2 regions of the Paenibacillus sp. FSL M8-0228 genome follow, and region 2 is predicted to be linked to the other one. Evidence: predicted binding sites of a transcription regulator. Region 2 holds the regulator's gene; the other holds the start of a gene.
The links. Region 2 encodes CtsR, which represses protease genes until heat stress. Its sites were predicted from a motif close to ATGGTCAATAAAGGTCAAACA; they were not measured.
Positions count from the first base shown of each region.

Region 1: the regulator CtsR is predicted to act here: its motif matches at 4,534-4,554, upstream of clpP (ATP-dependent Clp endopeptidase proteolytic subunit ClpP).

Region 1 covers NZ_JBBOXA010000001.1:202,973-217,961, reverse strand. The annotation lists gene tpiA (triose-phosphate isomerase) at 1-619, opposite strand, end outside; gene MKY98_RS00965 (phosphoglycerate kinase) at 679-1,860, opposite strand; gene gap (type I glyceraldehyde-3-phosphate dehydrogenase) at 1,984-2,994, opposite strand; gene MKY98_RS00955 (sugar-binding transcriptional regulator) at 3,089-4,126, opposite strand; tRNA gene MKY98_RS00950 (tRNA-Arg) at 4,382-4,456, shown strand; gene clpP (ATP-dependent Clp endopeptidase proteolytic subunit ClpP) at 4,667-5,263, shown strand; gene MKY98_RS00940 (PdaC/SigV domain-containing protein) at 5,391-6,494, opposite strand; gene MKY98_RS00935 (SIMPL domain-containing protein) at 6,737-7,498, opposite strand; gene MKY98_RS00930 (HPr family phosphocarrier protein) at 7,770-8,039, opposite strand; gene whiA (DNA-binding protein WhiA) at 8,176-9,120, opposite strand; gene MKY98_RS00920 (gluconeogenesis factor YvcK family protein) at 9,126-10,112, opposite strand; gene rapZ (RNase adapter RapZ) at 10,125-11,024, opposite strand; gene MKY98_RS00910 (ROK family glucokinase) at 11,090-12,040, opposite strand; gene trxB (thioredoxin-disulfide reductase) at 12,333-13,286, opposite strand; gene MKY98_RS00900 (tetratricopeptide repeat protein) at 13,326-14,989, opposite strand, start outside.
Region 2 covers NZ_JBBOXA010000001.1:5,138,602-5,153,590, forward strand. The annotation lists gene gltX (glutamate--tRNA ligase) at 1-166, opposite strand, end outside; gene ispF (2-C-methyl-D-erythritol 2,4-cyclodiphosphate synthase) at 206-682, opposite strand; gene ispD (2-C-methyl-D-erythritol 4-phosphate cytidylyltransferase) at 679-1,377, opposite strand; gene MKY98_RS23365 (PIN/TRAM domain-containing protein) at 1,448-2,533, opposite strand; gene pssA (CDP-diacylglycerol--serine O-phosphatidyltransferase) at 2,719-3,465, opposite strand; gene disA (DNA integrity scanning diadenylate cyclase DisA) at 3,520-4,596, opposite strand; gene radA (DNA repair protein RadA) at 4,609-5,982, opposite strand; gene clpC (ATP-dependent protease ATP-binding subunit ClpC) at 6,223-8,667, opposite strand; gene MKY98_RS23390 (protein arginine kinase) at 8,712-9,776, opposite strand; gene MKY98_RS23395 (UvrB/UvrC motif-containing protein) at 9,805-10,329, opposite strand; gene MKY98_RS23400 (CtsR family transcriptional regulator) at 10,399-10,863, opposite strand; gene MKY98_RS23405 (GNAT family N-acetyltransferase) at 11,401-12,588, opposite strand; rRNA gene rrf (5S ribosomal RNA) at 12,752-12,868, opposite strand; rRNA gene MKY98_RS23415 (23S ribosomal RNA) at 13,019-14,989, opposite strand, start outside.

The DNA.
Region 1 (14,989 bases), 4.9 Mb from region 2:
TACGTACAGCATTTGCTGTATTTTCATCATACAGCTCTTTAATCAGACTGCGGATATAGGAAATCACTTCATTCGCATCCTGCGAAGTGGAGGATTTGCCTGTTCCGATGGCCCAGATTGGCTCATAAGCAACAACTACTTGTGCAGCCTGATCCTTAGCCAAACCAGCAAAAGCTGCTACAGTTTGCACTTTTACAACTTCTTTGGTTTGTCCAGCTTCACGATCTTCCAGCTTTTCGCCTACACATACGATTGGAGTCAGGTCATGACGGAATGCCGCATGAACCTTTTTGTTCACCGTTTCGTCTGTTTCATTAAAATATTCACGACGTTCGGAGTGTCCGATCACAACGTAGTCTACGCCCAGATCTTTCAGCATTCCGCCGCTAATTTCACCTGTAAATGCACCATCTTCTGCAAAGTGCAGGTTTTGTGCGCCAATTTTAATAGACGTGCCTTTTACTGCTTCAACCAGAGCAGGAAGATTCGTAAATGGTGCGCAAATCACGCTTTCCACTCCTGCAACCTCTGCTTTGCCTTTGATCTCTTCGATGAAAGTTTTAGCTTCTGGTACGGTTTTAAACATCTTCCAGTTACCCGCGATAATCGGTGTTCTCAATGGTTTCAACTCCTAACTATTAGGTGCCCTAAAGCTTTATTCACGCATAGTGCGTTTGATTATTTATCGTTCAGTGCAACAACACCCGGAAGTGCTTTGCCTTCCATAAATTCCAGAGATGCGCCGCCGCCAGTGGAAATATGATCCATCTTGTCAGCCAAGTGGAATTTTTCAGCCGCAGCCGCAGAATCACCGCCACCAATGATGGTGTATGCTTCAGTTGTTGCGCAAGCTTCCGCTACTTCACGAGTACCACCAGCGAAAGGCTCGATTTCAAATACGCCCATTGGTCCGTTCCATACAACCAGTTTGGAGTTTTTGATTACATCTGCATAGATTTTACGTGTTTTCGGTCCAATGTCCACGCCTTCCCAAGCTGCAGGAATGCCGTCGATATCCACAATGTCTGTGTTCGCCGTAGCGCTGAAATCGTCAGACACAACAATATCTACCGGAAGATAGAAGTTTTTGCCGAGTTTCTTCGCTTTTTCGATAAATCCAAGAGCTACGTCCAGTTTGGATTCATCCAGCAAAGATTGACCCACTTCATAACCTTGAGCTTTGAAGAATGTATAAGTCAAACCGCCACCAATGATTACGTTATCTGCAATGTTCAGCAGGTTGTCGATCACGTCGATTTTGTCTTTTACTTTGGAACCGCCGATAATGGCTGTAAAAGGACGATCTGGATTCGACAGAGCTTTACCAATAACAGACAATTCTTTTTCCATCAGCAGGCCGGAAACAGCCGGAAGAATATGAGCGATACCTTCAGTGGAAGCATGAGCACGGTGTGCTGCGCCGAATGCGTCATTCACGAAAACGTCAGCCAATTCAGCAAATTGCTTCGCCAACTCAGGATCATTCTTTTCTTCTCCTGCATAGAAACGTACATTTTCAAGCAACAGCACGTCGCCGTTTTGCAGTTCAGCCACTTTCGCTTTAACAGCTTCGCCTACCGCTTCGTCCACTTTAACTACTGGCTTTTTCAGCAGTTCAGACAAACGTACGCCAACAGGAGTCAGACGCATGGATTCAACAACCTGACCTTTTGGACGTCCAAAGTGACTCGCCAAAATAACTTTTGCACCTTTTTCAATCAGGTAGTTAATGGTTGGCAAGGTTTCACGAATACGCTTGTCATCTGTAATTTTACCGTCTTCAACCGGAACGTTAAAATCTACACGAACAAACACCCGTTTTCCATTCAGTTCTATATCACGTACGCTCTTTTTGTTCATCTCCATATTCCTCCGCACCCTTATAATTTTACGAAACAGGAATTTAAGGCACATTTTGATATATAAAGAGCGGAAACAATAACCTGTTTCCGCTCTATGATGTTGCTAATAAGAAAGTTCTTATTATTTAGCCAGTTTAGCGAAGTATTCCAACGTGCGGATCAATTGTGCAGTGTAGGACATTTCGTTGTCATACCAAGCTACAGTTTTCACCAGTTGTTTGTCGCCGACAGTCAGAACTTTAGTTTGAGTTGCATCGAACAAAGAACCGAAAGTGAGGCCTTTGATGTCGGAAGAAACGATTTGATCTTCAGTGTATCCATAAGTTTCAGGATCGGAAGCTTCTTTCATCGCTGCGTTGATTTCTTCAGCAGTTACGTTTTTCTCCAGAACTGTTACCAACTCAGTCAGGGAACCTGTAGGTACTGGAACACGTTGAGCCGCGCCATCCAATTTACCTTTCAACTCAGGGATAACCAAACCGATTGCTTTAGCAGCACCAGTTGTGTTAGGAATGATGTTTTCAGCTGCTGCACGAGCACGACGGAAGTCACCTTTAGCATGTGGAGCATCCAAAGTGTTTTGGTCGCCAGTGTAAGCATGAATTGTAGTCATCAAACCTTCAACGATACCAAATTTATCTTGCAGTGTTTTAGCCATAGGAGCCAGGCAGTTCGTTGTGCAAGAAGCACCAGAGATTACAGTTTCAGTTCCATCCAGAATTTCATGGTTTACGTTGTAAACGACAGTTTTCATGTCGCCAGTAGCTGGAGCGGAGATAACAACTTTTTTAGCGCCGCCTTTCAAATGTTTCTCAGCAGCTTCTTTAGTTGTGAAGAAACCTGTGCATTCCAGAACGATGTCTACACCCAGGTCTCCCCAAGGCAGTTCTTCAGGGTTGCGGTTAGCCAAAACTTTAACTTCTTTACCGTTTACTTTGAAGAAGCCATCATGTACTTCTACTTGTCCTTGGAAATTACCTTGTGTTGTATCATATTTCAACAAATGTGCCAACATTTTGGAATCTGTCAAGTCATTGATTGCTACTACTTCAATACCTTCCACGTTTTGAATCCGACGGAAAGCAAGGCGTCCAATACGTCCGAAACCATTAATACCAACTTTAACTGTCATGAGTGAGTTCCTCCCAAAGTTCGTTTAGTTTAGTTTTATATATTCAAGACAGACCCGAAAGCCTGTCAAGACAACACGATTCATAAATCCTATATTAATCATTTAAATAACGACTTACAATCTCAACAGCAGCGCCTTCGTCGGTGACCAGAATGTCTTCTTGCCCGAAACGCAGTACCGCATGAATAGCGGCCGCCTTGTTCTTGCCTCCAGCTACACCTAGAACCGTATCGGTACGCCTAATGTCCTCCAATCGGAGTCCAAGCGTCAGCATTCTGTGAACAACGACGCCATCTTCGTTAAAATAATAACCAAACGATTCGGCTACCGCCCCTTCACTGCTGATCTGGGCAAAGGTTTCGGGATCAAGTTTACGTCTATGTGCCATCGCTATGGCGTTGCCTATCCCGTGAATGATGATACGACTCTCGCGAATCAGGCTCAATATATCCTGAATGTTCGTATCTTCAAGCAAGGAGTTGTAAGCATGATTGCTGAGCAAATCCGGTACATGGAGCAGACGGTATTGAGCGCCGACCTTGCGAGCCATTGTGGAAGCAATTGTGTTGGCCTGCATTTCCATGCTTTCTCCCAAACCCCCGCGTGCCGGTACAAACCACCCACCCTTAAGGGGGCCATTAGAAGGCAATGCCAGTTGTTCCGCCACGTCTGCAATCGTCGTGCCACCTGTTACAGCGACCACATCCTCGTCGTCCATAACACTTAGCAACGCTTTTGCTCCAGCGCGCCCCAGCTCCTGCTTTGTTAACGGAGAAACATCCGAATCCCCTGGAACGACAACCACCTTCCTCAAACCATAGGCTTGACGAATCTGGTCCTCCAATTGGGACAGGCCGAACAAGTTATTCGCAATCGGCTCCAGCTGTTCCAGCAGATCCAGTCCTGCTTTGCTCACCTTCATGCCTACACTCTCAATCTCAATTAGCCCCTGAGCTTTAAGAAGATCGGTTTCGGCGCGCAACACGCGCTCGGTCATGTTCAGTGAAGCTGCCAGTGTTCTGCGTCCAACAACATCGGACAGCATAATCTGATGCAGGATCGTGTACCTTTTTTTCAAAACATCCATGAGGTCGGGCAGAAGCTGCTTCTGTATTTCTAATATCTTTCGCATGCTTTCCACTCCCGCACACTTCTAAGTTCTGTCTCTAACTGGTCTTAAAACGTCCCGGGATAACTTTTTAAGTCCCACGTATATCTTAACCAATATTTGCTCCATATGCAAGTCTATCTGAACCTATATTTCTCAACCATTTGTCTGAATATGCGCATTTAATAAAAGCTTGCAATTCACTGCTGTATATCATATAATCATCTTTGTTTCCAATTAGCTGTTTAATTAGTTAGTTGTTTGCATTGAATCAACTATGCGCCCGTGGTCCAACGGATATGACGTAGGCCTCCGGAGCCTGAGATCGAGGTTCGATTCCTCGCGGGCGCGCCATTTTAAATGAACGCTTAAATGCTTCTATATAATGTTTTAACCAATAAGAGCGCTGAGGGCTCTTTTTTTTAATCATTAGTTTGACTTTCTTTGACTTTTTGTTTGAAATTGTTTATCATGTGGTTAATACGGTAACAGTTTATAAATAAGGGACGTGTACTCGGCATGTCCACCAAATCCACTAACGATATTTAAGGGAGGTTTTTTGACGTGAGCTATGTTCCTATGGTAGTAGAACAAAGTAACCGCGGCGAACGCGCCTATGACATTTATTCCAGACTGTTAAAGGATCGCATTATTTTGTTAGGCTCGGACGTCAATGACGTTGTAGCCAACTCTATAATTGCGCAAATGCTGTTTTTGGCTGCCGAAGATCCTGAAAAAGATATTCACTTGTATATTAACAGTCCTGGCGGTTCCATTACAGCTGGTATGGCCATTTTCGATACGATGCAATACATTAAACCTGATGTATCTACGATTTGTGTAGGTATGGCGGCTTCCATGGGCGCGTTCTTGCTGAATGCAGGCGCCAAAGGTAAACGTTTCGCTTTGCCAAACAGTGAAATTATGATTCACCAACCTCTGGGTGGTGCACAAGGCCAGGCAACGGATATCGAAATCCGCGCACGCCGCATTCTGAAAATGCGTGATAAACTGAACCGCATTCTCGCAGATCGCACAGGCCAACCACTGGAACGTATTGAAAAAGATACAGACCGTGACTACTTCATGTCTGCTGATGATGCCAAAGAATACGGTATTATTGATAAAGTGCTAACTAGCTCCTCTCCAGAAGGTGTATAAGAGAAAAAATTTGCCTCTCGATAGCTGGTAAATGAAAAAGCTGCTCCGGATGTTATTATCCGGTAGGCAGCTTTTTTGCTTTATTGTTTTTTAGAGTATAGACAGTCCAACTTACTCATTTCTACTATTAAATCTGTCCCGCAAAAGGCTTTCCGCCTTGAGGCAGCAGTTGACCGAACGAGTAGGTAAACTCCGGAATTCCATACGCGTATGGCGCATAATCATACAAATCAAACACGATTGTTACTCCACTGTTCGTCACATAAAAATTCTGATCTGCCGCCAACTCTTTAAATTTACCGAATCCTTCACCAGCCTGAAGCGCATCGATTTTTTTCTTCAAATCAGCATTGAGGAACTTTTTGTAATTTGGATTCGCCTTCAATACGTCAGACAACTGCAGCAGTTTACCATCAGCGAGCGAGAACGTATATCCTTTACGTACCGTCATTCCATGTGCGCCACCCATATACGAGTAATCCTGCATAATCACACTTAGAATACCGTCCTTGTTATAGGCAATTGCAAAATCATTTTCGAAATCATATGGTCTTTCTGTTGTAGCCTCTCCCTCAGCCACCATCTTTTTGCCTGCTGCCAATATACCCTCTGCATGCTTTTTAAGCACATGGTTAATGGCCTGCTCTGCCTCAGGATTCAGCTGGCTGCCGCTGATTTGCGGATACTTAACTTTGTAAGATACCTTCGCATTACTCGAAGCTGGAAGTGTTTGAGACGCAATTGTGATCGGGTTTAGCTGACTTTTACTTAGCGTTACTGTCTTCTGAGCTGCGTTCCATTGAGCATCTATGCCTAGATAGTCTTTCAACAGACTCATAGGAATGTATAGCTTCCCAGCGATCTTGGCATCCATACTACGTGTATTGATTCCATTGACGTTGACGTAGGCATCCGAGGAAGAAGCCATAATGTAAAGTTTATTGTACCCGCTACCTACGGTATAGGTCGTTGCTTTCGCATCATAGCTTACTGGAATCCCCAAGCTGTCACGCAGTGCGGCCACCGGAATCATTGTACTCCCGTTCACTTGAACACCTTTAGCGGGCAACGTTTTACCATTCCATTGGATAGTGATTCCTGGTTGCTGTGTTGCCGCTTGCTGCTGTTTAATCGATGCTGCCTGGATATATGAAACGGGAACAGCTGCAACTCCTGCTAAAATCCCTGCTGCCAGCAGTGCTGAACCCCATTTTTTCGTATGCTTATTCATATTAAGTATTCCTCCTGTTATTATTTCTGTATTGTCTATGTGTAAATAATCACTTTACTTATTATATCTATACCCCATTGTATGTAGTTTACAATCTGTACACTCCCCGATTTCAATCTGTACACCTAATAACCCTTAGCTATGACAGACTCATTACAAAAAGGTTTCGGTATACAAAAAAAGCCAGCAAGCCAGCCTGCGCATGATGCAGGCCGCTTGTGGCTTCGTTTGATGATCTAATATTAGTTCATTTCGTATTGAGCCGACACCTGAACTTTCACTGTTACTTGCCCCGATTGTATGTCTGTCCCGCTACCTGCTAAATCCATGAGCGATTTTGACATGGCATTTTCACGTTGTGTAAAGACTTGTGCTTCTCCGCCATCTACCGTCACATTCACAAGAGCACCTAATCCGCGTTTGGCCGCTTTAGCTACAGCACTGGCTTTAGATTGTGCGCTTCCCAATGCTTTAGTAATGGCTTCTTCCTCATAAGTCGAAGGATCTTCCACCGAAAAACGAACATTATCTACGTTATTGGCTCCGGACTTGGTCGCCTCATCCAACAACTGACCTATTTTATCCAAATCGCGGTATTTAACGGAAAGTGTATGGTTGGCAGTGTAGCCTTTGAGCTTCTGCCCTTCTTTTTCGTTATAGGTGTAGTTAGGCTGTACATAAAACTGGCTGGTCTGAATGTCATCTCCGCTGATGCTCCACTTTTCTTTCAGCAGTTGTGTAACCTTGTTCAATTTTGTAGCATTAGCTTTTTGAGCAGCGGCTGCCGTATTCCCTTCCGATTGTACACCGATAGAGAGATAAGCAATATTGGGCTTTGCCAATACTTCCCCGCTTCCAATCACATTAATTACACCGTTTACCGTCGAAGCTGTTGACGCAGCATAAGCACGCTCTGCCCCTGTCCATAATCCTCCTGCTACTCCCCCTGCTATTAATGCACCTGTGAGAACTGCTGTGGCTACTGTTTTTGTCCAAAGTCTCATTGAATTCAGCCTCTTTCTAGTAAATGTTTGTACCTTCCAGACGGAAAAGACGGAAAAAGGTTGCAGCCAAGCGTACAAATTTCCGAAACAGAGCATGACCACGAGGATTTTCATTATTTATAGTTTGAACTTAATACGGCCTCTATATCCAATAAATCCACAATAAAACAGTTAGCTGAGGAGTGTTCGAAGGATTTTTTTCTGGATATAAAAAAAGCCCCAAAGGGGCTTTTCACTAAGATCATACACTATATTACAAGCAATTCTTTGTTTATTGATTTTCCAGCTCTACCTTACTAACCAGACTTACTAAAGCGTTTACAGCCTGTTCGGCATCCGCACCTTCAGCACTAATATTGATTTCAGTACCTGTGCTGATGGCAAGACTCATAATACCCATGATGCTCTTGGCATTAACCTTTTTGTCATCTTTTTCCACAAAAATCTCAGATGAATATTTATTCGCTTCCTGTACGAACAACGCAGCAGGTCTGGCGTGCAGTCCTGTTTTCAAACGTACGACTACCGGATGTTTTGACATGTCAGCTTACCCCCTCATCAAATAAATCTGGACACTACTTACTCCATTTTATTTATCACATTATAACATTAACCCGGGACAGACACTAGAAAAAAAACTAAAAAAACTGGGGCTAAAAGCCCCACCAACATTCTTTTTACGGAATCAGGCCATTTTCGCCCCTGATTTTGTCAGCCATCTCATCAATTTTGCGAAGCCGATGATTTACACCCGATTTACTCACGACCCCTTTGAGCATTTCCCCGACTTCTTTCAAATTCAAATCGGGATGAGCGAGCCGAACTTCTGCCACTTCACGCAGTTTATCCGGCAAGGTCTCCAAGCCAACTTCTCTCTCCAGCAACTTAATATTCTCAATTTGCCGGACAGCAGCTCCAATTGTCTTGTTCAAATTAGCCGTTTCACAATTGACAATACGATTCACGGAATTGCGCATATCGCGCATAATGCGTACATCTTCAAATTTGAACAAGGCTTGATGCGCCCCAATGATGCTAAGCAGCTCAATGATCTTCTCGCCTTCCTTGATGTAGAGAATAAAACCCTTTTTTCGCTCAATACAGCGAGCATTTAGATGAAACTCATTCGCAAGATCAACGAGTGCCTGACAATGCTCCTCATACATCGAAGAAATTTCAAGGTGGTAAGATGATCCTTCAGGATTGTTGACAGAGCCACCTGCCATAAAGGCGCCCCGTAAATAAGCTCTCTTACAACAGTTTTTCCGAACAATATCCCGATTAATCCCGTCAGTGAACAAGAAACCTTCTGAGACGATATAAAGATCCTTTAGCAGTTGTTGCACATCATTAGGAATACGGACAATGTACACATTATTTTTTTTCAAGCGCATTTTTTTCCGTACAAGCAGTTCGATATGAAGTTGAAAATGCTTCTTGATCAAGGAGTAAATCCGCCTTGCAATCGCGGCATTTTCTGTGGACACGTCCAATATCACCCTTTTATTCGACAGTTGTACGGATCCGAGCATACGTATGAGCGCAGATAGTTCCGCTTTCTCACAGCAGGACTGGCTTTCAATCATCGTAAGCTCTTTTTTCGTTTGTGCCGCAAAGGACAAGGGACTCACCTCCTTCTTAATATCCAGTTTTGTACCAATTGGTAAATATGCTGGCTCAATTTGTCTGCATCATGCCGTAAATACGTGCGGAACAGAACTAATGTATCTGCCACCACTTTATATCCCCGGTCGGTCAGCTCGCCCATGTCTACTTGAACTGGCTTGGCTCCCTGCTCGGCATACATTTCCTGTACTTGGGGTGGAATTTCTCCGTTATTTACAATGACATAGTCGAAGAGATGATGCCCTACATGCTCAAAAATAGCTTGCAGATGGTCTCCTACTGTATAGCCATCGGTTTCACCAGGCTGGGTCATAACGTTACAGACAAATATTTTGATAGCGTCTGATTTCACTACAGCTTCAGCGAGTTTAGGTACAAGCAAATTCGGTAATATGCTGGTATATAGACTGCCGGGGCCAATCAAAATCGCATCAGCTTCATTAATGGCCTCTACAGCCTCAGGCAACGGCTCCACGTGAGTCGGTTCAAGAAAGACGCGTTTGATTCGTCCGCCCGCTTCTGGGATCTTGGACTCTCCGGTAATCACCGTGCCATCCTCCATTTCGGCGCTTAGCACAACGCCTTCCTCGGCTGCTGGCAGCACACGTCCCCGGACAGCAAATACACGGCTAAGCTCACGCACCGCCGTTACAAAATCTCCCGATATATCGGTCATCGCTGCTAAAATCAGATTGCCCAGACTATGGCCTGACAATCCTGATCCCGCACCGAAACGGTATTTCAGCATATCTGACATCACTGGTTCCACGTCAGCCAAGGCAGTCAGCACATTGCGAATATCCCCTGGGGGGGGCATCTGCAGCTCACTGCGCAAAATCCCGGAACTTCCGCCATCGTCAGCGACTGTAACAATAGCCGTAATATCTAGCGGCTTTTGCTTTAAGCCCCGCAGCATGACGGACAAGCCGGTTCCGCCGCCCATAACAACTATACGTGGGCGCTCCCGTTGTGATCCGGTCTCTTTCATGATTTCACCTCATTAATGCCGGTCCCGATCAGCATCCCGATGCGAAACAGAAACAGATTCTGTCTCGCTGGCACCCAGCATTTTTCCTAAATACTCCGATATTGCAACAGAACGATGCTTACCGCCAGTACAGCCAATGCCGATAATGACCTGGCTTTTGCCTTCTTTGCGATATTGCGGAATCAAAAAGTGTAACATATCCAGCAACTTGGTCAAGAATGCCTGAGTCTCGGGCCATTTCATGACATAATCATATACATCGCTATCCTGTCCAGTGTGGGGACGTAGTTGATCCACATAGTGGGGATTAGGCAGGAAGCGCACATCGAATATAAGATCGGCATCAATGGGAATACCATACTTGAAGCCAAAAGAAGTAATGTTCACGGAAAGCATACTGCTCTCCAGATGAGAAAATCGTGAAATAATCCTTGCCTTTAAAGTTGCAGGCTTCATCACACTTGTGTCAATAACCTGTGTAGCCGAGCTTTTTAGTTCTTCCAACATCTTGCGCTCCAACCGAATCCCATCCAAAGGCATACCGTCTGGAGCCAGCGGATGACGTCTACGACTTTCCTTATACCGCTGTACGAGAACGCCATCATTCGCATTTAAGAATAAAATTTCACAATGAATCGTAAAATGATCTTTAATATAATTCAACGATTCCGACAAGGCAGTGAAAAATTCTCGTCCGCGTAAATCAATGACGAGTGCAACCTTGCCTATTTTACCATTAGACTGCTCAATCAACTCTGCAAATTTGGGAATCAGTACAGGGGGCAAATTATCAACACAGAAGAAGCCCAAGTCTTCCAGGCTCTGAACCGCAATGGTCTTCCCTGCGCCTGACATCCCCGTAATAATAATGAGCGTTGCCCACGGCGCAGCATTTTTTAGGTTATCTGTCATATGGACTTCCCTCTCCTTTTGCTTCTTCGCTCTATGCCAGTACCCGTATTATCAGTAACCTGTGGTCAGGAGCGTAGCAGCAACCCTGCAGCCCCTACAACACCCGCGTCATTGCCTAACACCGCTGGTACGATATATACACCTTTTTGAAGCGGTTCAGGTGCCAGCTTGGAGTATACGCGACGCATCTCTTCAAACAAAAAGTCGCCTGCTTTAGAAACACCGCCGCCTATAATAAACAACTCTGGATTAAGCACAGCGGCAACCGCTGCCATGGATTTCCCCAAATAAAAGGCAGCCCGGTTCACGATACGCAGTGCGACTTCATCCCCGGCTTTAGCAGCATCAAATACTTCCTTGGCGGCAATTTGATCCTCCAGCGCCAGAGAGGTCCGGTCGCCACGTTCCACAGCATCCTTGGCCATACGAATGATGCCTGTTGCAGAAGATACAGTTTCCAAGCAACCCATTTTGCCGCATCCACACTGAATTGCCTCCAGATCAGGTACGACGCTGATATGACCAATTTCCCCGGCCATGCCTGAAGAACCTTGGTATATTCTACCGTTTATAATAATACCGCCACCTACTCCTGTTCCCAGGGTATAGCATACGCAGTTTTCGATGCCTTTGCCTGCACCAGCCCAAGCCTCACCTAGCGCAGCAACATTCGCATCATTGTCTATTTTCACAGGCTTGCCAATCCGGTTCTCTAGGAGCGCACGGATCGGTACGTCACGAAAGCCAATATTAGGAGCGAGGACAATAATACCATCACGAACATTCGTAAAACCTGCAACGCCTGCACCGACACCCTTGAGTTGATCCCACTCATAAGGAGATTCCTCAACAATGTGCCGCACATATTTTTCGATATTACCAATGACAACATCTACACCTTTATCGGTTTCGGTTGGTCCCTCGTATGTGTGCAAAAGCTGTCCGTTCTCATTACAAATGCCTACTTTAATCGCTGTACCGCCCAAATCGACACCCACATAGATACTTTCAGACATGTTCCAAGCCACCTTTATGTTTACTTAAAAACCTGGTATGAAATATATGCTTATAATTCCTACTTCATAATAGTAATCCTACGTTCCAACTATAATTGAAGCCCTCGTTACGGTCAAGGACACTTCCTTGTTGAAAAGTGTACGATTAGAGGAACTTTTAACCTTATGCACCCATAAAAAGGAGAAAGCCCGTGCAAACGCAGCAGGCTTTCTCTTCCTGAACAAAAGATGTGGCATAACAGAGGTTTCCTTCGCTCTCCCGTTAGCCTTTTTGTGTACTATAGACACGCTTTTATTGATCCAGTGTTTCGCTCCAGTCGTGAACAGCACTGCCTTCGAGATATTTCTCGCAGTCCATAGCCGCCATACAGCCCGTTCCCGCAGCCGTAATCGCTTGACGGTAACGATTATCCTGTACGTCCCCACAGGCAAAAACTCCGGGGATGTTCGTTTCCGTTGTGCCTGGCTTCACTACAATATAGCCGTGTTCATCCGTATGGATTTGTCCGTTCAGGAAACCTGTATTCGGTGTATGCCCGATGGCTACGAACACGCCATCTACCTCAATCAGCTCATCCTGATTGGTCTCATTATTGTGTACCTTCAAACCCTTTAAACCAGATTCTCCCGTCACAACTTCCAGAGGAGTCCGGTTTAATGCCCAATGTACTTTTTCGTTCTCACGCGCGCGATCTTGCATAATTTTGGATGCCCGCAACTCATCGCGACGATGGACCAAGGTTACACTGGAAGCAAAACGGGTCAAGAAGCTCGCTTCCTCCATGGCTGAATCGCCACCGCCAACCACGACAATCTTTTTCCCGCGGAAAAAGAAGCCATCGCAAGTTGCGCAAGTGCTGACTCCGCGACCTACATTGTCCTGCTCACCCGGAATACCAAGATATTTGGCGGACGCACCTGTAGCAATAATGACCGACTCCGCCTCAATGATGCCTTTACCCTCTACCTTCACTTTAAAAGGACGTTTGCTAAAATCCACTTCCTCTACCCAACCGGAAGTAAATTCAGCGCCAAAACGTTCAGCCTGCTTGCGCATATTATCCATCAGTTCAGGCCCGAGGATACCTTGCTCAAAACCCGGAAAATTTTCAATTTCGGTCGTTGTAGTAAGCTGCCCACCGGGCTGCATCCCTTCAATGATCAGCGGATTCATGTTAGCACGTGCCAAATAAATAGCCGCTGTGTAGCCTGCAGGACCTGTACCAATAATTATGGATTTATACATACGTTTGTTGCCTCCTTTAAGTGATGTTTGGAGCAGGTCTCAGACCTGCTTTTTAAACGTGGAGAGCGGCTGCTTCAGCTTCTGTTTGATACCACACACGCTGTCAATCTGGCGTGCATAGCGGCTTACGGTCGATACGGAAATACCATAGCGATCGGCTACTTCCTGATAGGTGACTGAATGATGATGCATTTTGGCAGTCAAATATTCCAGCGCCGCTGCCCATCCCTCAGTATGCTGAACCATCGGAACTTCCGGGGCAAGCCGATCCAAATACTCCAGCCACAGCGATCTCAAGTCGTGCTGCATGACCGGATCGGATGGCTTGCTCATAACGGTCAGTACCTTATCCAGCACTGCCTGCCATTGTGGATCAACCGGGGAGGCAGATACATCACCTTCAATTGTATGAGGATCGTTCTCAACCTCCAACTGATCAGAACGTTCCGTTTCCGGGTACATTTTCTGCTCACCCTGCTCCGTCAGCTCTTGCAATACTTGCAAGGCACGGCGTTTCAGCTCATCCTCCTGGTCCGGGTCTTCTACGAAGGACTCCAGTGCCTGACGCACCTCATCATCACCGATCAAGCTTAACGCCTGAATGACCTGAAGCTGAGTCGCCCGGTCCCCGTGGCGCAAGGCCCAGAAGAAGGATGACCGGATTAGCGGGTCCTTCTTCATGCTGTCAGGCACCTGGTCAGCACCAAACTTCTCCCACATGCGGAATTGCTCCTCAAACGGGAGATGATAATGATAGCTGAGCACTTGCAGCGGTGTACCCTCCTGCTGGAGTTCCTCCAGTCGGGACAGGAAAAACCGCGGAACTTCCGAGGAAGCATCCTGCTTTTGCAAATGACTCCACAACCGCCGTGCTTCCGCATATCTTCCCGTATTGCTGGCAGCTACCGCCGTGTAATGGTACAAAGAAGCGTCCGCATTGTTCTCTCCATCGCCATGAAGCAACCTGCGGAAATGTCTGTAGGCCTCCTCATGGCGTCCGAGAATGCCCATAGTGGTCGCCAGCTTGAATACCTGCTCCTCCTGAAACGGTATAGTGACCGCCAAAGTCTGCACCAGACGATCCAATTCCGGGCCGCCGCCCTCGTGCTGATAAAAGATCGCCAAGTTGCACAATGCGTGTAAATTCCCCGGCTCATCCTCCAACACTTGAATAATGGTAGCCTTAGCATTTTGGAACAATCCCATGTAGTAATACGCTAACGCCAGATTATTTCGCGCAGCGAACATATCCGGTTGTTCCTCTGAAATTTGCTTGAGCAACTGGGCTGCCTGAGCAAATTTCCCCTCCTCCAGCAGGACACGAGCCTGATCATGCTCTACTACTCCCTGCCGGGCCTTAATGCGGTTCAGCTTCGTTGGACGGTCCAGCTCATAATAGAGCAGCTCCATCATTTCCTCCGCTTCATCAAGAAACTGGCCTTCTTCGTCCTCCTCCAGGTACGTGACCAATGCTTTCTCCGCTTCTTCAAACTGCTCCATATTAGCGTAATTATTCGCCATATAGAAATAACACTCTGTCATCGACGAGTCTACGTCACTCAGAACAGAGGACAGGATCTCATTCGAACCTGCATAATCCCCCATCTCTGATAATATACCCGCCATATTGCAATGATTCACCGGATTATCCGGTTCATATTCAACGGCTTTGCGAAAATATTTCAATGCCTTGTCATAATGAT
Region 2 (14,989 bases):
CTCCGCCCTCAATATTGCGCTTCACATCTGTGTCTTCGATACGAATAATAAATTTCCCACCTTGATTGCGGGCAAACAAATAATTAAATAATGCCGTTCTGGCATTTCCAATGTGCAGATGCCCTGTAGGGCTTGGTGCATAACGTACACGAACTTCCGTGCTCATATAATCTCCTCCAAATTGAATTACTCAAGATGATAGCATTTACTTGATAAGACAGACAACCGATTGAGCCGCGATTCCTTCACCCCGGCCGGGAAACCCGAGTTGCTCTGTCGTGGTCGCCTTGACGTTCACCTGGGATAGCTCCTCTGCTTCCAGCGCCCGAGCGATGACTTCATTCATCTGCGGAATATACGATGCCATTTTGGGCTTTTGTGCGATAATCGTAGAATCAATATTCCCCAAGCGATATCCTCGCTCTTTAGCTAGCCCCCACACATGCTCCAGTAGCTTAAGACTGTCGGCATCCTTAAATTCTGGGTCATTATCTGGAAAATGCTTCCCGATGTCTCCCAAGCCAAGCGCGCCCAGGATAGCATCGCTAATGGCATGCAGCAGTACGTCTGCATCGGAATGGCCCAATAAACCTTTTTCATACGGAATATTCACACCTCCGATGATGCATGGCCTTCCTTCCACCAGCTGGTGGACGTCAAATCCTTGTCCCACTCTGATCATTTGATATCCTCTCCCTCTGTTTTCACCCATAGCGCCGCCATATCCAAATCCTCCGGTGTAGTAATTTTGATGTTCTTGTAGCTGCCTTGAACGACAGTAACCGGAATGCCTAGCCGCTCTATCAGCATAGAATCATCTGTTCCCAAGAATCTCGACTGCTCCGCTTCCTCATAGGCTCGCAGCAGATCGGAAAGACGAAAAGTCTGTGGCGTTTGAATACTCCACAGACTTCGGCGATCCGGCGTTGCTGTAATGATACCATCCCCGTTCACTTGCTTGACCGTATCCTTTACAGGTACTGCCGCTACAGAAGCACCAGTACGCTGGGCTGCCTCAAGGCATGAACGTACAAGCTCAGGTTGAATGAGTGGACGCACACCATCATGCACCATCACCCAATCCGCTTGTAAGTGGCGCAGACCGCGATAGACCGAATGCTGGCGTTCACTGCCACCAGCTACCACCCGTACATTTTTACCGATTTTGTATTGATGAATCCAATCTCGGCAGCGTTCCACATCTGCTGTCCCAGTCACCATCACCATTTCATCCACTTCGGGCATAGCTGCGAATATTTCAAGTGTATGTATGAAGATGGGCTTGTCCCGCAAAAGCAGAAATTGCTTGCTCTCCTGCGTCCCCATACGGGAGCCGCGCCCTGCTGCCACAATGACAACTCCTACCCGATTGTTCATTCAAATAACTCCTGCCCTGATCGCACTTGGACGATCCGTATGATAACACATCTACTTCATCATACCGCGTTTATTGAGCTTTTTCCAATAATTTCGGTTTGGCAAAGATCATACGTCCGGCCGAGGTCTGAAGTACACTCGTGACCAGCACCTCCATAAGAGAGCCAATATAGTCACGTCCGCCTTCCACAACAATCATCGTACCATCATCCAGATAGGCTACACCCTGCCCATGCTCCTTGCCGTCTTTAATAATCTGCACCATAATTTCCTCACCGGGTAGTACGACAGGCTTCACTGCATTCGCCAAATCGTTAATATTCAGCACTGATACACCTTGCAGTTCGCATACTTTATTCAGGTTAAAATCGTTAGTTACAACTTTACCCTGTAACACCTTTGCCAGCTTGACCAACTTACTGTCAACCTCTGAAATTTCCTCAAAATCACCTTCGTAAATGAGCACATTCACATCCAGCTCTTTTTGGATTTTATTCAAAATATCCAGGCCCCGTCGTCCACGATTACGCTTAAGTAAATCTGATGAATCTGCAATATGCTGAAGCTCCTCTAACACAAATTCAGGAATCACAATCGTTCCTTCAATAAAACCTGTCTTGCAGATATCTGCAATACGCCCATCTATAATGACGCTGGTGTCCAAAATTTTATGTTCCTCCAGCTTGCGTTCTTCTGCACCCGTTCCCCGACCAAAAAAGCCAGAACTCCAAAAGGATGACAGCTCGTCCCGCTTTTCTAGTCCAACCATTAATCCCACATATCCACATATCACGGTAACAGCCGTCTGGATAAGTTGACCCGGGGCCCCCAACCATGAAAAAAGCGGATAGACTGCTAAGGAAAGTATCAATCCCACCGCTAAACCAATCACACCTGCCATCATCTCGTTCATCGGAATTCGTACCAAGCCTTCAATGCCCTGTTGCAACCGGTTCGCCACGGATGCTCCTGCGAATGAGCACCCGGCCATAAATAACACTGCTCCCGCCATCATCCAAACAACCATTCCCGGTAAAGACCCATCACTCAACCATTCTGGCATCCACGATACAATGCCCCCTACCCGCTGGTATAACGTATAGCCAAACCATGCTCCGCACAATCCTGTAAAAGTTAAAATAGCCTTTCTCCACATTGAATCTCTATACCTCCTTTATTTTCTTTTCATTAGTCTGCTATTTATTGGATACATAGCATTTCTCTTACCAGTATGATCCATTTCCCACATAACTAACCCTGTGTTTTCACTTTTTATGCATAAAAAAAGCATTTATCTCCTTGAAATAATTCAAGGAAATAAATGCTTATACTTGCTTGATACTACCGCTGTGAATGACGATATTGATCGTCCTGTTCTTCCTGACTGGAACGATCCCGATCACGCCCACGTCTGCGTGATAGTTTACGAATGTTCAGCTTCATACCATACAATGCATACAGCACCAGTGGCACAAAAATCAGCTTCGACAGCTGGTCAGGGAATTTAACAGCCAACACCACCGCTGCAATTACGACCCATGGAGCCACCCAAATTGCTTTTTTCGGGAGGCCAACCTTTTTAAAATTTGGATATTTCATGGAGCTGACCATCAAATAAGAGACCAGCAACATGGCAATCGACATGTATAACAAAGAAATATCGTTATGGAATAAGGACAAAGTGGCTAATACGCCACCTGCTGCCGGAATTGGTAGACCCGTAAAATAACCTGGTACACCAGGACGTACGTTAAATCGAGCCAAACGCAACGCTCCGCACATCGGGAAAATGGCAGTAACCGTCCAAGCGAGAGCCGAATTCGCATCATGAAAAGCAACCATGTACATAATAACTGCGGGAGCAACACCAAAAGATATCATATCTGATAAGGAGTCCAGTTCTTTACCGAATTCGCTTTGGGCATTCAGGACCCGGGCCATTCTTCCATCCAGTCCGTCCAACAACATGGCGACAATAACCATAATAGCGGCAAGACTGTATTTTCCGTCTACAGCCAATAAAATGGCGATCATTCCGAGAAACAAGTTACCTAAGGTACACAAGTTCGGAATTGATTTGGTAATCATCTCTTCACCTCAATGTATGAATTGTTCCATTATAATCCTTTCACTGTATTACATTTACATTTGCCTGTCAATGAAAACTTGTTCCTGCAAACGTTTAAGACCTTCTTTAATCGTACGCGCACGAACCTCTCCAATACCATCCACTTCATCCAGTTCTTCTATCGTTGCTGTGATGACATGTGGAAAACGTCCAAACCGCTCTACCAGATTATGAATAATCACATTCGGTAAACGCGGTATCTTGTTCAGTACCCGATAGCCGCGTGCAGCAATATACTCCTCTGATGTCGCAGCTGAAGAAGGGTAGCCTAGTAAACGTACAATATGATTCACATCCAACAATTCGTCGTCCGTAGAACGTTTGAGTCCCAATATAATTTCACGAATCTTTTCGTCGCTATCGTCTTTGGCATAATCCTTATACAACAACCATGCTTCTTCCTCAATATTGCTGACAAGCTCTTCCATCTGCATACTAATTAGACGGCCCTCATTTCCGAGCTCGTTAATAAATCGTTTGATCTCCATTTTGATGCGCAGCACCATTTCGATCCGTTGGATGACATTAACGACCTCCGGCATGGTAACCAGCTCTTCAAATTCAGATGCTGTCAAATTCGTAGAGGCTTGCCCCAACACAGATCTATATTTTTCTAACGTCTGAATAGCCTGATTGGCTTTCGTTAAAATAACCCCGATTTCCTTGAGCGCATACCGTAATGTCCCCTGATACAAGGTAATAATATTACGCCGCTGGGAAATAGACACCACTAGTTTACCAGTTTGCTTAGCAACTCGTTCTGCCGTCCGGTGCCGAATTCCTGTTTCAATCGACGAAATCGAGGAGTCAGGAATCAGTTGCGTATTAGCATATAAAATTCGTTTTAAATCCTCGCTTAATATGATTGCGCCGTCCATTTTAGCCAACTCATACAAATAGTTCGGCGAAAAATCACAATTAATGGAGAAACCGCCATCCACGACTTCCATAACTTCTGGGCTATAGCCAACGACCAGAAGAGCACCCGTTTTGGCACGCAAAACGTTTTCTAATCCGTCGCGAAAGGGAGTTCCCGGTGCCACAAGCCGCAGCAAATCGTTCATTTTATCCAGTTGGCTCGCTTCTTTCATTCTCAATGCCCCCTAATCTAATGCGGCTGCCAGTGCATCTGCTACCGTTCCTACTCCTATAATTTGTATCCCTTTCGGATGTGTCCAGCCCTTCAAGCTTTTCTCTGGCATGATCACCCGTTTGAAACCTAGTTTCTCCGCTTCTCGTACTCGCTGTTCTGCTCGGGATACCGCACGCACCTCACCTGTCAGTCCCACCTCGCCAAAAATCACATCGTACGGCTTGGTAGGAGCATCTCTAAAGCTGGAAGCAATACTCACAGCTATAGCCAAATCTACCGCCGGTTCATCCAACTTTACACCTCCGGCTACGTTGAGATAAGCGTCCTGGTTTTGCAAAAACATGCCCATCCGCTTTTCTAGCACGGCTATGATTAATCCCATTCGATGATGATCGACTCCTGTGCCCATCCGGCGTGGAGATGGAAAATGCGTAGCTGCAATCAATGCTTGCAGTTCAACCAATACAGGCCGGGTTCCTTCCATACTGGCTACAACAGTAGAACCCGCCACCCCTAGTGGGCGTTCAGACAGAAACAACTCGGAAGGATTGGATACCTCACGCAAACCGCTTTCAGCCATTTCAAAAATACCAATCTCATTTGTAGAACCAAAACGATTTTTAACTGCACGCAAAAGCCGATACGTATGATGACGCTCTCCTTCAAAATAAAGCACACAATCAACCATATGTTCCAACAAACGCGGACCTGCAATGGCACCTTCCTTGGTCACATGCCCTACCAGTACCGTAGCAATACCTAGCCCCTTGGCAATTCGCATAAAGCGTGAAGTACATTCCCGCACCTGAGCCACACTACCTGGTGCACTCGTCACCTCAGGCAAATATACAGTCTGTATCGAGTCGATGACCAAAAACTCCGGCTTCAAGCTGTCCACCGCTTCTTCAATCGTCTCCAAATTCGTCTCACATAATACGTATAGGCTGGGGGACAAGGCACCGAGTCGATCTGCACGTAGTTTCGTTTGACGGACAGATTCCTCACCAGACACGTACAGCACCTTTAAACCAGTTAAAGCCAGCTCATTAGATGTTTGCAGCATAAGCGTAGATTTACCGATTCCCGGATCACCGCCCACCAAAACGAGTGAACCCGGCACCACACCTCCACCGAGTACTCGATTCAATTCGCCAATTCCCGTCAAAATTCGTGCTTCTTTACCGCTCTCCACCTCTATAATAGGGAGTGGCTTGTCTTTTGTGCTATGAGTAAGAAGGGAAGACCCCATTCCTTGAGTTTTTACAACGCTTTCCGTTTCTTCGACCATGGAATTCCATGCCTGGCATCCAGGACATTTCCCGTACCATTTGGGCGATTCATAACCACATTCCGTACAGGAAAATTTAGTTTTCACTTTAGCCATACTTTGTTCCCTGGCTCCTTATTGACGACGATGATGTCAAATTTATGTTCATACAACCCAGAAAGAGCTGTAACAATAAAAGTTTACCATTGAAGCTTGGCGGACGTAAAGCAATATCACAAACTTTCCCAAAGCATTTACCCAACCTTTTCACCGTGTTTTATACACAAAAAGGGTGCCTTCGCAATAGCTTTCCAGCCTGCGAGACACCCTTTTCTACTGTTTATTTAGTAAACTGCTTTAGGACTTGGCAGATACATTACCCTTTTTGGTTACAGTCAATGTACCGTTCTCCTCATCAATGAAGAGAGAGTCACCTTTAGTAATGTTGCCAGTCAACAATTCCTCGGACAGGCGATCTTCGATATGCTTCTGGATTGCACGACGCAATGGACGCGCACCATACGCTGGATCAAAGCCTTCCTTCGCAAGGAATTTTTTAGCGTTGTCTGTCAACTCGAAGTCAACCTCATACTCATTCAGGCGTTTACGCAGCTCCTCAGACATGAGTGACACAATTTCAGCAATATGTTTTTCTTCGAGAGAATGGAAAACGATAATTTCATCAATCCGGTTCAAGAACTCAGGACGGAAGCTTTTCTTCAATTCATCCATCACTTTGCCCTTCATATTATCATAATCCGCCCCAGCGTCTACTACAGCTGTAAAACCAAGCGTGGAGTTACGTTTAATAGCCTGTGCACCAACATTAGATGTTAGGATGATGAGTGTGTTACGGAAATCGACGACACGACCTTTGGAATCTGTTAGACGACCATCTTCCAGAACTTGCAGAAGAATATTGAATACTTCTGGGTGTGCTTTTTCAATTTCATCCAGCAATACAACAGAGTAAGGCTTACGACGTACCTTCTCGGTCAGTTGACCGCCTTCCTCATATCCAACGTACCCTGGAGGCGCTCCTACCAGACGGGACGTGGAGTGTTTCTCCATATATTCAGACATATCAATACGGATAACCGCATTTTCATCTCCAAACATGGATTCAGCCAAGGCGCGTGCCAACTCTGTTTTACCCACCCCAGTTGGACCGAGGAAAATAAAGGACCCAATTGGACGCTTCGGATCTTTCAGTCCGGCACGTGCCCGGCGAATCGCCCGGCTTACTGCCTTAACTGCTTCGTCCTGTCCGATTACCCGCTCATGCAGCAACTCTTCCATATTCAACAAGCGGTGTGTTTCTTCCTCTTTCAGCTTGCTGACTGGAACACCTGTCCAGATTGCAACGACTTGAGCGATATCCTCTGGTGTAACTTCAGAATCTGTACGACCCTGTTGTTCTTTCCATTGGTTTTTGGTCACGTCTAGCTCTTCACGGATTTTTTGCTCTGTATCACGCAGGGCTGCCGCTTTTTCAAACTCCTGACTTTGTACCGCTGAATCCTTTTCCTTCCGGATATCTTCCAGACGGTTTTCCAGCTGTTTCAGGTTTGGCGGTACAGTGTAAGAATTCAGTCTTACTTTGGAGCCCGCTTCATCAATAAGGTCAATAGCCTTATCTGGCAGGAAGCGATCAGTGATATAACGATCTGACAATTTTACGGCTGCTTCAATAGCCTCATCTGTGATCTTTACACGGTGATGCGCTTCGTAACGGTCACGCAGACCATACAGAATTTGAATCGCCTCTTCTGGAGAAGGTTGATCCACTGTAATGGGTTGAAAGCGACGCTCCAAAGCAGCATCTTTCTCAATATATTTGCGGTATTCATCCAGCGTGGTCGCACCGATGCATTGCAGCTCGCCACGTGCTAGAGCAGGTTTCAGGATGTTGGACGCATCAATTGCGCCTTCCGCTCCACCAGCACCAATCAGCGTATGCAGCTCATCAATGAACAACACGATATTACCCGCTTGACGAATCTCGTCCATAATTTTTTTCAAACGATCCTCGAATTCGCCACGATACTTGGTGCCTGCTACCACAGAGCCCATATCCAGTGTCATTACGCGCTTGTCGCGCAATGTTTCGGGAATCTCATTCGCTATGATTTTTTGAGCCAATCCTTCGGCAATCGCCGTTTTACCTACCCCAGGCTCACCAATCAGAACCGGATTGTTCTTTGTACGGCGGCTGAGCACCTGAATTACGCGTTCAATTTCCTTGCTACGCCCAATAACAGGGTCCAGGTTGTTTTCCTTCGCAGATGCCGTCAGATCGCGTGCCAGACTGTCCAGGGTTGGCGTGCTGACATTAGCTGGAGCACCGTGATGGCTGGAAACAGCCTCGCTGCTGCCGAGCAATTGAAGCACTTGCTGACGCGCTTTGTTCAGACTGATGCCCAGGTTGTTCAGTACGCGTGCTGCTACGCCTTCGCCTTCACGAATAAGACCAAGCAAAATATGTTCTGTACCTACATAGGTATGGCCCAGTTTGCGGGCTTCATCCATAGACAGTTCGATGACTTTTTTGGCACGTGGAGTATAGGCAATGTTCGTCGGTTGCTCTTGACCGCGTCCAATCAACGTTTCCACTTCATCCTGGATTTTTTCCAGTCCCAGGCCCAAACCGATTAAGGCTTTCGCTGCTATTCCTTCACCTTCACGAATGAGGCCTAGCAAAATGTGCTCTGTACCAATGTTGTTGTGTCCCAATCGAACTGCTTCTTCCTGAGCCAAAGCAAGCACTTTCTGTGCACGTTCCGTAAATCTTCCAAACATCATATATCCTGCACCTCCACAGTGTGTATTTCAGATCATTTTATATATTAAAGGGTTGTGCCTAATTTTTGCCGGATCAGCTTCGCCCGGTACATATCGCGCTCTTCGGTATTCATTTTATCCCCAAAGCTTTTTTGCAGGAACCCGGGTTGTGTCATCACATTCAGCTCATTCATCGCTGCGGTGGAAGGACGCTCCAAAATCCCCAAATCTACGCCAAGACGTACATCAGACAGCCGCTGTGCAGCCTCCTTGGAATCCAATACTGCTGCATACGACAAAATACCGAATGAACGCATCACCCGATCTGTAATTCGCAGCATAGATTCATTCATTAGCCTTTCTCTGGCAGAACGCTCGTGCTCAATAATTTGTAGCACCACGCCATGAAGATTCTCAATAATTTCCGCTTCGGTTTGTCCCAGTGTAATCTGATTAGATACCTGAAACAAATTTCCGACCGCTTCGCTGCCTTCACCGTAAATGCCGCGAACTGTAAGACCTACCTGTGAAACAGCAGACAATATACGATTGATTTGATGAGTCATGACTAATGCGGGCAAATGCATCATCACCGAAGCTCTCATACCTGTGCCGACATTCGTCGGACAACTGGTTAGAAAACCTCTCCGATCATCAAATGCATAATCAACATGCGCTTCAAATGCATCATCAATAACCATAGCGCGTTCCCAAGCTTCTCTAACCTGACATCCCGGATATAAGCACTGGATACGCAGATGATCCTCTTCGTTTATCATAACACTAACCGATTCATCATCGCTAATTAAGACAGCACCGTTACGAGATTCGTTCGCCAAATTAGGACTAATCAAATGCTTCTCAACCAGCACCTGCTTGTCGATCTCATCCAACTCGGATATTTTCAACGTATGAAAAGTACCAAAACCGTCTAAATCATCATACTGAAGGATATCCGTCAAGCGCTGAAGTGCTTCTTCCGACTGCTGATTGGTAGCAAGCATGGGAAAAGGCAGATGCTGCAAGTTACGCGCAATTCTTACTCGGCTGCTAATGACAATCTCCGAATCCGCAGCATCACCACGCATCCAGTCACTTAGCGGCTTCTCCGTAAACCGAATATTGGGCATTACGCATCCCTCCTACTCTTCACAAACTTTACTCTTCAGTCATTTCTTTTTCAAGCTCTCTGATTTGATCCCTAAGCTCAGCAGCTGATTCAAACTCTTCCTGTACAATATGCTGTTGCATCTCTTTTTTCAAATCGTCAATTTGCCGTTTAACCTTCAGTCGGCCACCAGTACGAACCGGAACTTTACCAACATGATTCGTACTGCCATGCACACGCTTGAACAGAGGGTCCAGACGATTACCAAAATATTGATAGCACGACGGGCATCCGAAACGTCCCAGCTTACTAAACTGTGCATAGGTCATGCCACAATCCTTGCATTGCAGGTTCTGCGGACCACTGTGGCCTGGTGACTGGCTCTTTGTACTGGAGTCAAAATCCAACATCCCCGACAGCAAGCTATGAATTGAAAAGCCGTTAGGTGTTCCAGGGATCATCTCCCCTTTTTCCTTCGCACACGTCTCACAAATATGAAACTCTGTCTTTTCGCCATTCACAATTTTGGTGAAATGCAAAGTTGCCGGCCGCATATTACATTCTTGGCACAGCATAAAAGCACCTCCTTCAATGTCAGGATTTAATACCCACCCTACATCCAAAAATTAGTCTCTATTCACACATTATTTGGTCGCCAGCAATGAGATCAGCATAGCCTTAAGCAATCTTGCTCGCAGTTGATCACGATAGGGAAGCTTCAGTAATAATGTATCCCTCGATAAAGCAGCCTTCATTAGATTAGCTTCCCTTTTGCTTAAAAAATGGGCTTCCTCTAACTGATAAATCAGTCCTTCTGCTGCTGATTGGCTAATTTCCTCCCCGATGCTCTGATGAAGATGTGTATGGATGGCATGCTGTGCGGGTAGCTGAATTCGCTGAATACGAATGTAGCCTCCACCACCGCGTTTACTTTCCACCACATAGCCTTTTTCCAGCGTAAACCGGGTGCTAATTACATAATTAATTTGCGACGGCACGCAGGAAAAGCGGTCAGCCAGATCATTACGCTGAATCTCCACTAAACCTTGGGGACTTTCCAGCAATATACTCTTCAAATATTGTTCAATAATATCGGAAACATTGCGCATTTCATCATCCTCCACTAACGGAAACGCAAGTATTCAAGTACATTTCACGCTCCACAGAGTCCGCCGTATATTGAACTTAACCAAACGGTAAAGTCACGAATCTAAGCTGTATTTAGGCTATTGCCTGTTCTACATTCATTGAAATGTACCGTTTTGTCTCTAGTGTGGCCTTTATTTGCGATTAATCATACACTTCTCTTATGTTCATAAGAGTCAGCTCCTAACTATACGCAAATCATTTCAATCCTCGTTTGCTTCTTTACTATCGAAATTACTTCATACGGCCAATCCATCAGCATAATACTTTTACAGAATCACACTAGGTTTGATTGACTTTGACTTTCTTTGACTATATTCACATTATAGCACATTATTCATTTTTGCCAAGGGGTCAATACCATTTTTCGCAATCTAATTATGTTTTATACAATACCATAAAAAAACTCTTCCCATTACAGAAAGAGTTTTGAAAATAATGATAACCACACAAGTTATATTCTCTGAAAGATGAGCTTAAAAGATCTAAATAGGCCTTTATCAGAAAAAATCTAATAAAAACGTTTGATTTACTGGTATTACGCGTTTAAGGGCAGACACAGACTCACTACTCCCTTCAATCCGCTCCCACTTATACAGATCATCAGCCTGCTGATAGCCAAGCATCAGAGTCGTCAGTGACTGAATCCCAAGTTTCAAGTCAGCTACTATGGCGTTTTCAGATGAATTGCTTATATCCACTCTCTCCAGATGTCCTTGCCCCTCCGTAGTAATCGTTAATCTCCATAATCCATCATTCCATGGAGCATACCGATCTGTCAGATCTAAGGTTAAACTTGTTTCCTCTTCAAGCTGTTCAAAAGGGTATCTTTCTACAAAAGCAGCTGCATCCACAATACGACCCATAAAATAAGGCACAGTTTCCTGTTGAATTCGTGGATCATCGAGTAAAAATGGTAAATTGTCATCTGCTGGAACGTAAATAAATTTGCCTTGGGTTATCATGGAGTCATGATTTGCAAAATAAGTCCATAAAGCCCGACGAGCCGTCACATTTTCATATACCAACTCATCACAATTCAACTGTTTATCTTCAATTTTGTATAGTGCATATCCCTGAGGATCGCCTGTTGCTGAGTAATATACCACAGTTCGATAGTTCTCATTTAAAATCCGCTCTTGCCACCATTCCTTATCTCGTACCAGCGTGCCATTATAACGAGATGCATACGCTTGATACACTTGGTCCAGTTCTAAAATATTTTTGATATCGCGTTTGACTGTACCCTCTGTTTTAAGTTTTGCGGGGAATTTTTCAATGGGAATGACGTACTTTTTGTATTCAATATACGTTTCCCATCCAAATTTACGATAGAAGGCAAAGGAGAATGGATGCAGAAAAGAAAGGCTTTGTCCCGCAGACTTCATCTCCTCAAGCGCATGCGTCAACAAGCGTGATACCATGCCACCGCGACGCTTCTCTGGCCATGTTGCCACACCAGCAATGCCTCCCATATCAAAAACCTGACCGTTTATGTATACCTGTAGCGGTAACAAAGTCAGTTTAGCATTCAAGTCATGTCCGTCGAATATTCCCCATGTTTGCTCTGGTTTGAACTTCTTCCTGGCTTTCTCCAGATCCTCCAGGGACATTGTAAACTGAAAAGCATATTGAGATAATTCAATAGCCGCTTCAAATTCCTTACGTTGTAATTGTCTGATCTCCATAACTTCGTCACCTCGCTTGTATACTTGGACATCCATAAAAAGATTACACACTTAGAGTGTGGCAAACCCCATTCTCTCTGTCAACCTTAGAAACAGGCGGTCATCCAAAAACACATAAAAAAAGGATGATAATCTCACTGAGATTATCATCCTTTTCACTTTTGCTTGGCGACGTCCTACTCTCCCAGGACCCTGCGGTCCAAGTACCATCGGCGCTGGAGGGCTTAACGGTCGTGTTCGGGATGGGTACGTGTGGAACCCCTCCGCTATCGCCACCAAACATGAATTTACATCGTAAATTCTTTCGTATGATATTCGCTTCATCACTTATCGTGTGAATGAATAGCTATGCGCTTGTTGTATGTATTTCTACATACCTTCAAGGTTACACCTTGAAAACTGGATCCGAAACTCATTTGCGTTTTATTTTTAGGATAAGCCCTCGACCGATTAGTATTGGTCAGCTCCATGCATTGCTGCACTTCCACCCCCAACCTATCTACCTCGTCGTCTTCAAGGGGTCTTACTAATTGGGAAATCTCATCTTGAGGGGGGCTTCACGCTTAGATGCTTTCAGCGCTTATCCCTTCCGTACATAGCTACCCAGCGGTGCTCCTGGCGGAACAACTGGTACACCAGCGGTACGTCCATCCCGGTCCTCTCGTACTAAGGACAGCTCCTCTCAAATTTCCTACGCCCACGACAGATAGGGACCGAACTGTCTCACGACGTTCTGAACCCAGCTCGCGTACCGCTTTAATGGGCGAACAGCCCAACCCTTGGGACCTACTTCAGCCCCAGGATGCGATGAGCCGACATCGAGGTGCCAAACCTCCCCGTCGATGTGGACTCTTGGGGGAGATAAGCCTGTTATCCCCAGGGTAGCTTTTATCCGTTGAGCGATGGCCCTTCCATGCGGTACCACCGGATCACTAAGCCCGACTTTCGTCCCTGCTCGACTTGTAGGTCTCGCAGTCAAGCTCCCTTCTGCCTTTGCACTCTTCGAATGATTTCCAACCATTCTGAGGGAACCTTGGGGCGCCTCCGTTACTCTTTAGGAGGCGACCGCCCCAGTCAAACTGCCCACCTGACACTGTCCTCGCACCGGTTCACGGTACCAAGTTAGAACCTAGATACGATCAGGGTGGTATCCCAAGGATGCCTCCCTTCAAGCTGGCGCTCAAAGTTCGACGGCTCCCACCTATCCTGTACAGATCGTACCCAAATTCAATATCAAGCTGCAGTAAAGCTCCATGGGGTCTTTCCGTCTTGTCGCGGGTAACCTGCATCTTCACAGGTATTAAAATTTCACCGGATCTCTCGTTGAGACAGCGCCCAAGTCGTTACGCCATTCGTGCGGGTCAGAATTTACCTGACAAGGAATTTCGCTACCTTAGGACCGTTATAGTTACGGCCGCCGTTTACTGGGGCTTCGGTTCATAGCTTCGCTCTTGCGAGCTTACCACTCCCCTTAACCTTCCAGCACCGGGCAGGCGTCAGCCCGTATACTTCGCCTTGCGGCTTCGCACAGACCTGTGTTTTTGCTAAACAGTCGCTTGGGCCTTTTCACTGCGGCCCCCTCGGGCTATTCACCCTACCGAGGCACCCCTTCTCCCGAAGTTACGGGGTCATTTTGCCGAGTTCCTTAACGAGAGTTCTTCCGCGCGCCTTAGAATTCTCTTCTCGCCTACCTGTGTCGGTTTGCGGTACGGGCACCTTCTCCTGGCTAGAGGCTTTTCTTGGCAGTCTGAGATCATGACCTTCGCTACTACAATTTTCGCTCCCCATCACAGCCCAGCCTTAACGATGTGCGGATTTGCCTACACATCAGCCTCACTGCTTAGACGGACATCCATCCGTCCGCGTCACTACCCTACTGCGTCACCCCATCGCTCATAACGGATTACGGTGGTACAGGAATTTCGACCTGTTGTCCTTCGACTACGCCTATCGGCCTCGCCTTAGGTCCCGACTTACCCTGAGCGGACGAACCTTCCTCAGGAACCCTTAGGCTTTCGGCGGATCTGATTCTCACAGATCTTTTCGTTACTCATACCGGCATTCTCACTTGAATGCAGTCCAGCGCTCCTTACGGTACACCTTCAACCCGCATTCAACGCTCCCCTACCCCTGATGCAAGCATCAAGCCATAGCTTCGGTGGTGTGTTTAGCCCCGTTACATTTTCGGCGCAGAGTCACTCGACCAGTGAGCTATTACGCACTCTTTCAATGGTGGCTGCTTCTAAGCCAACATCCTGGTTGTCTGTGCAACTCCACATCCTTTCCCACTTAACACACACTTGGGGACCTTAGCTGATGGTCTGGGCTGTTTCCCTTTCGACAATGGATCTTAGCACTCACTGTCTGACTCCCGGAACTAAATCTATGGCATTCGGAGTTT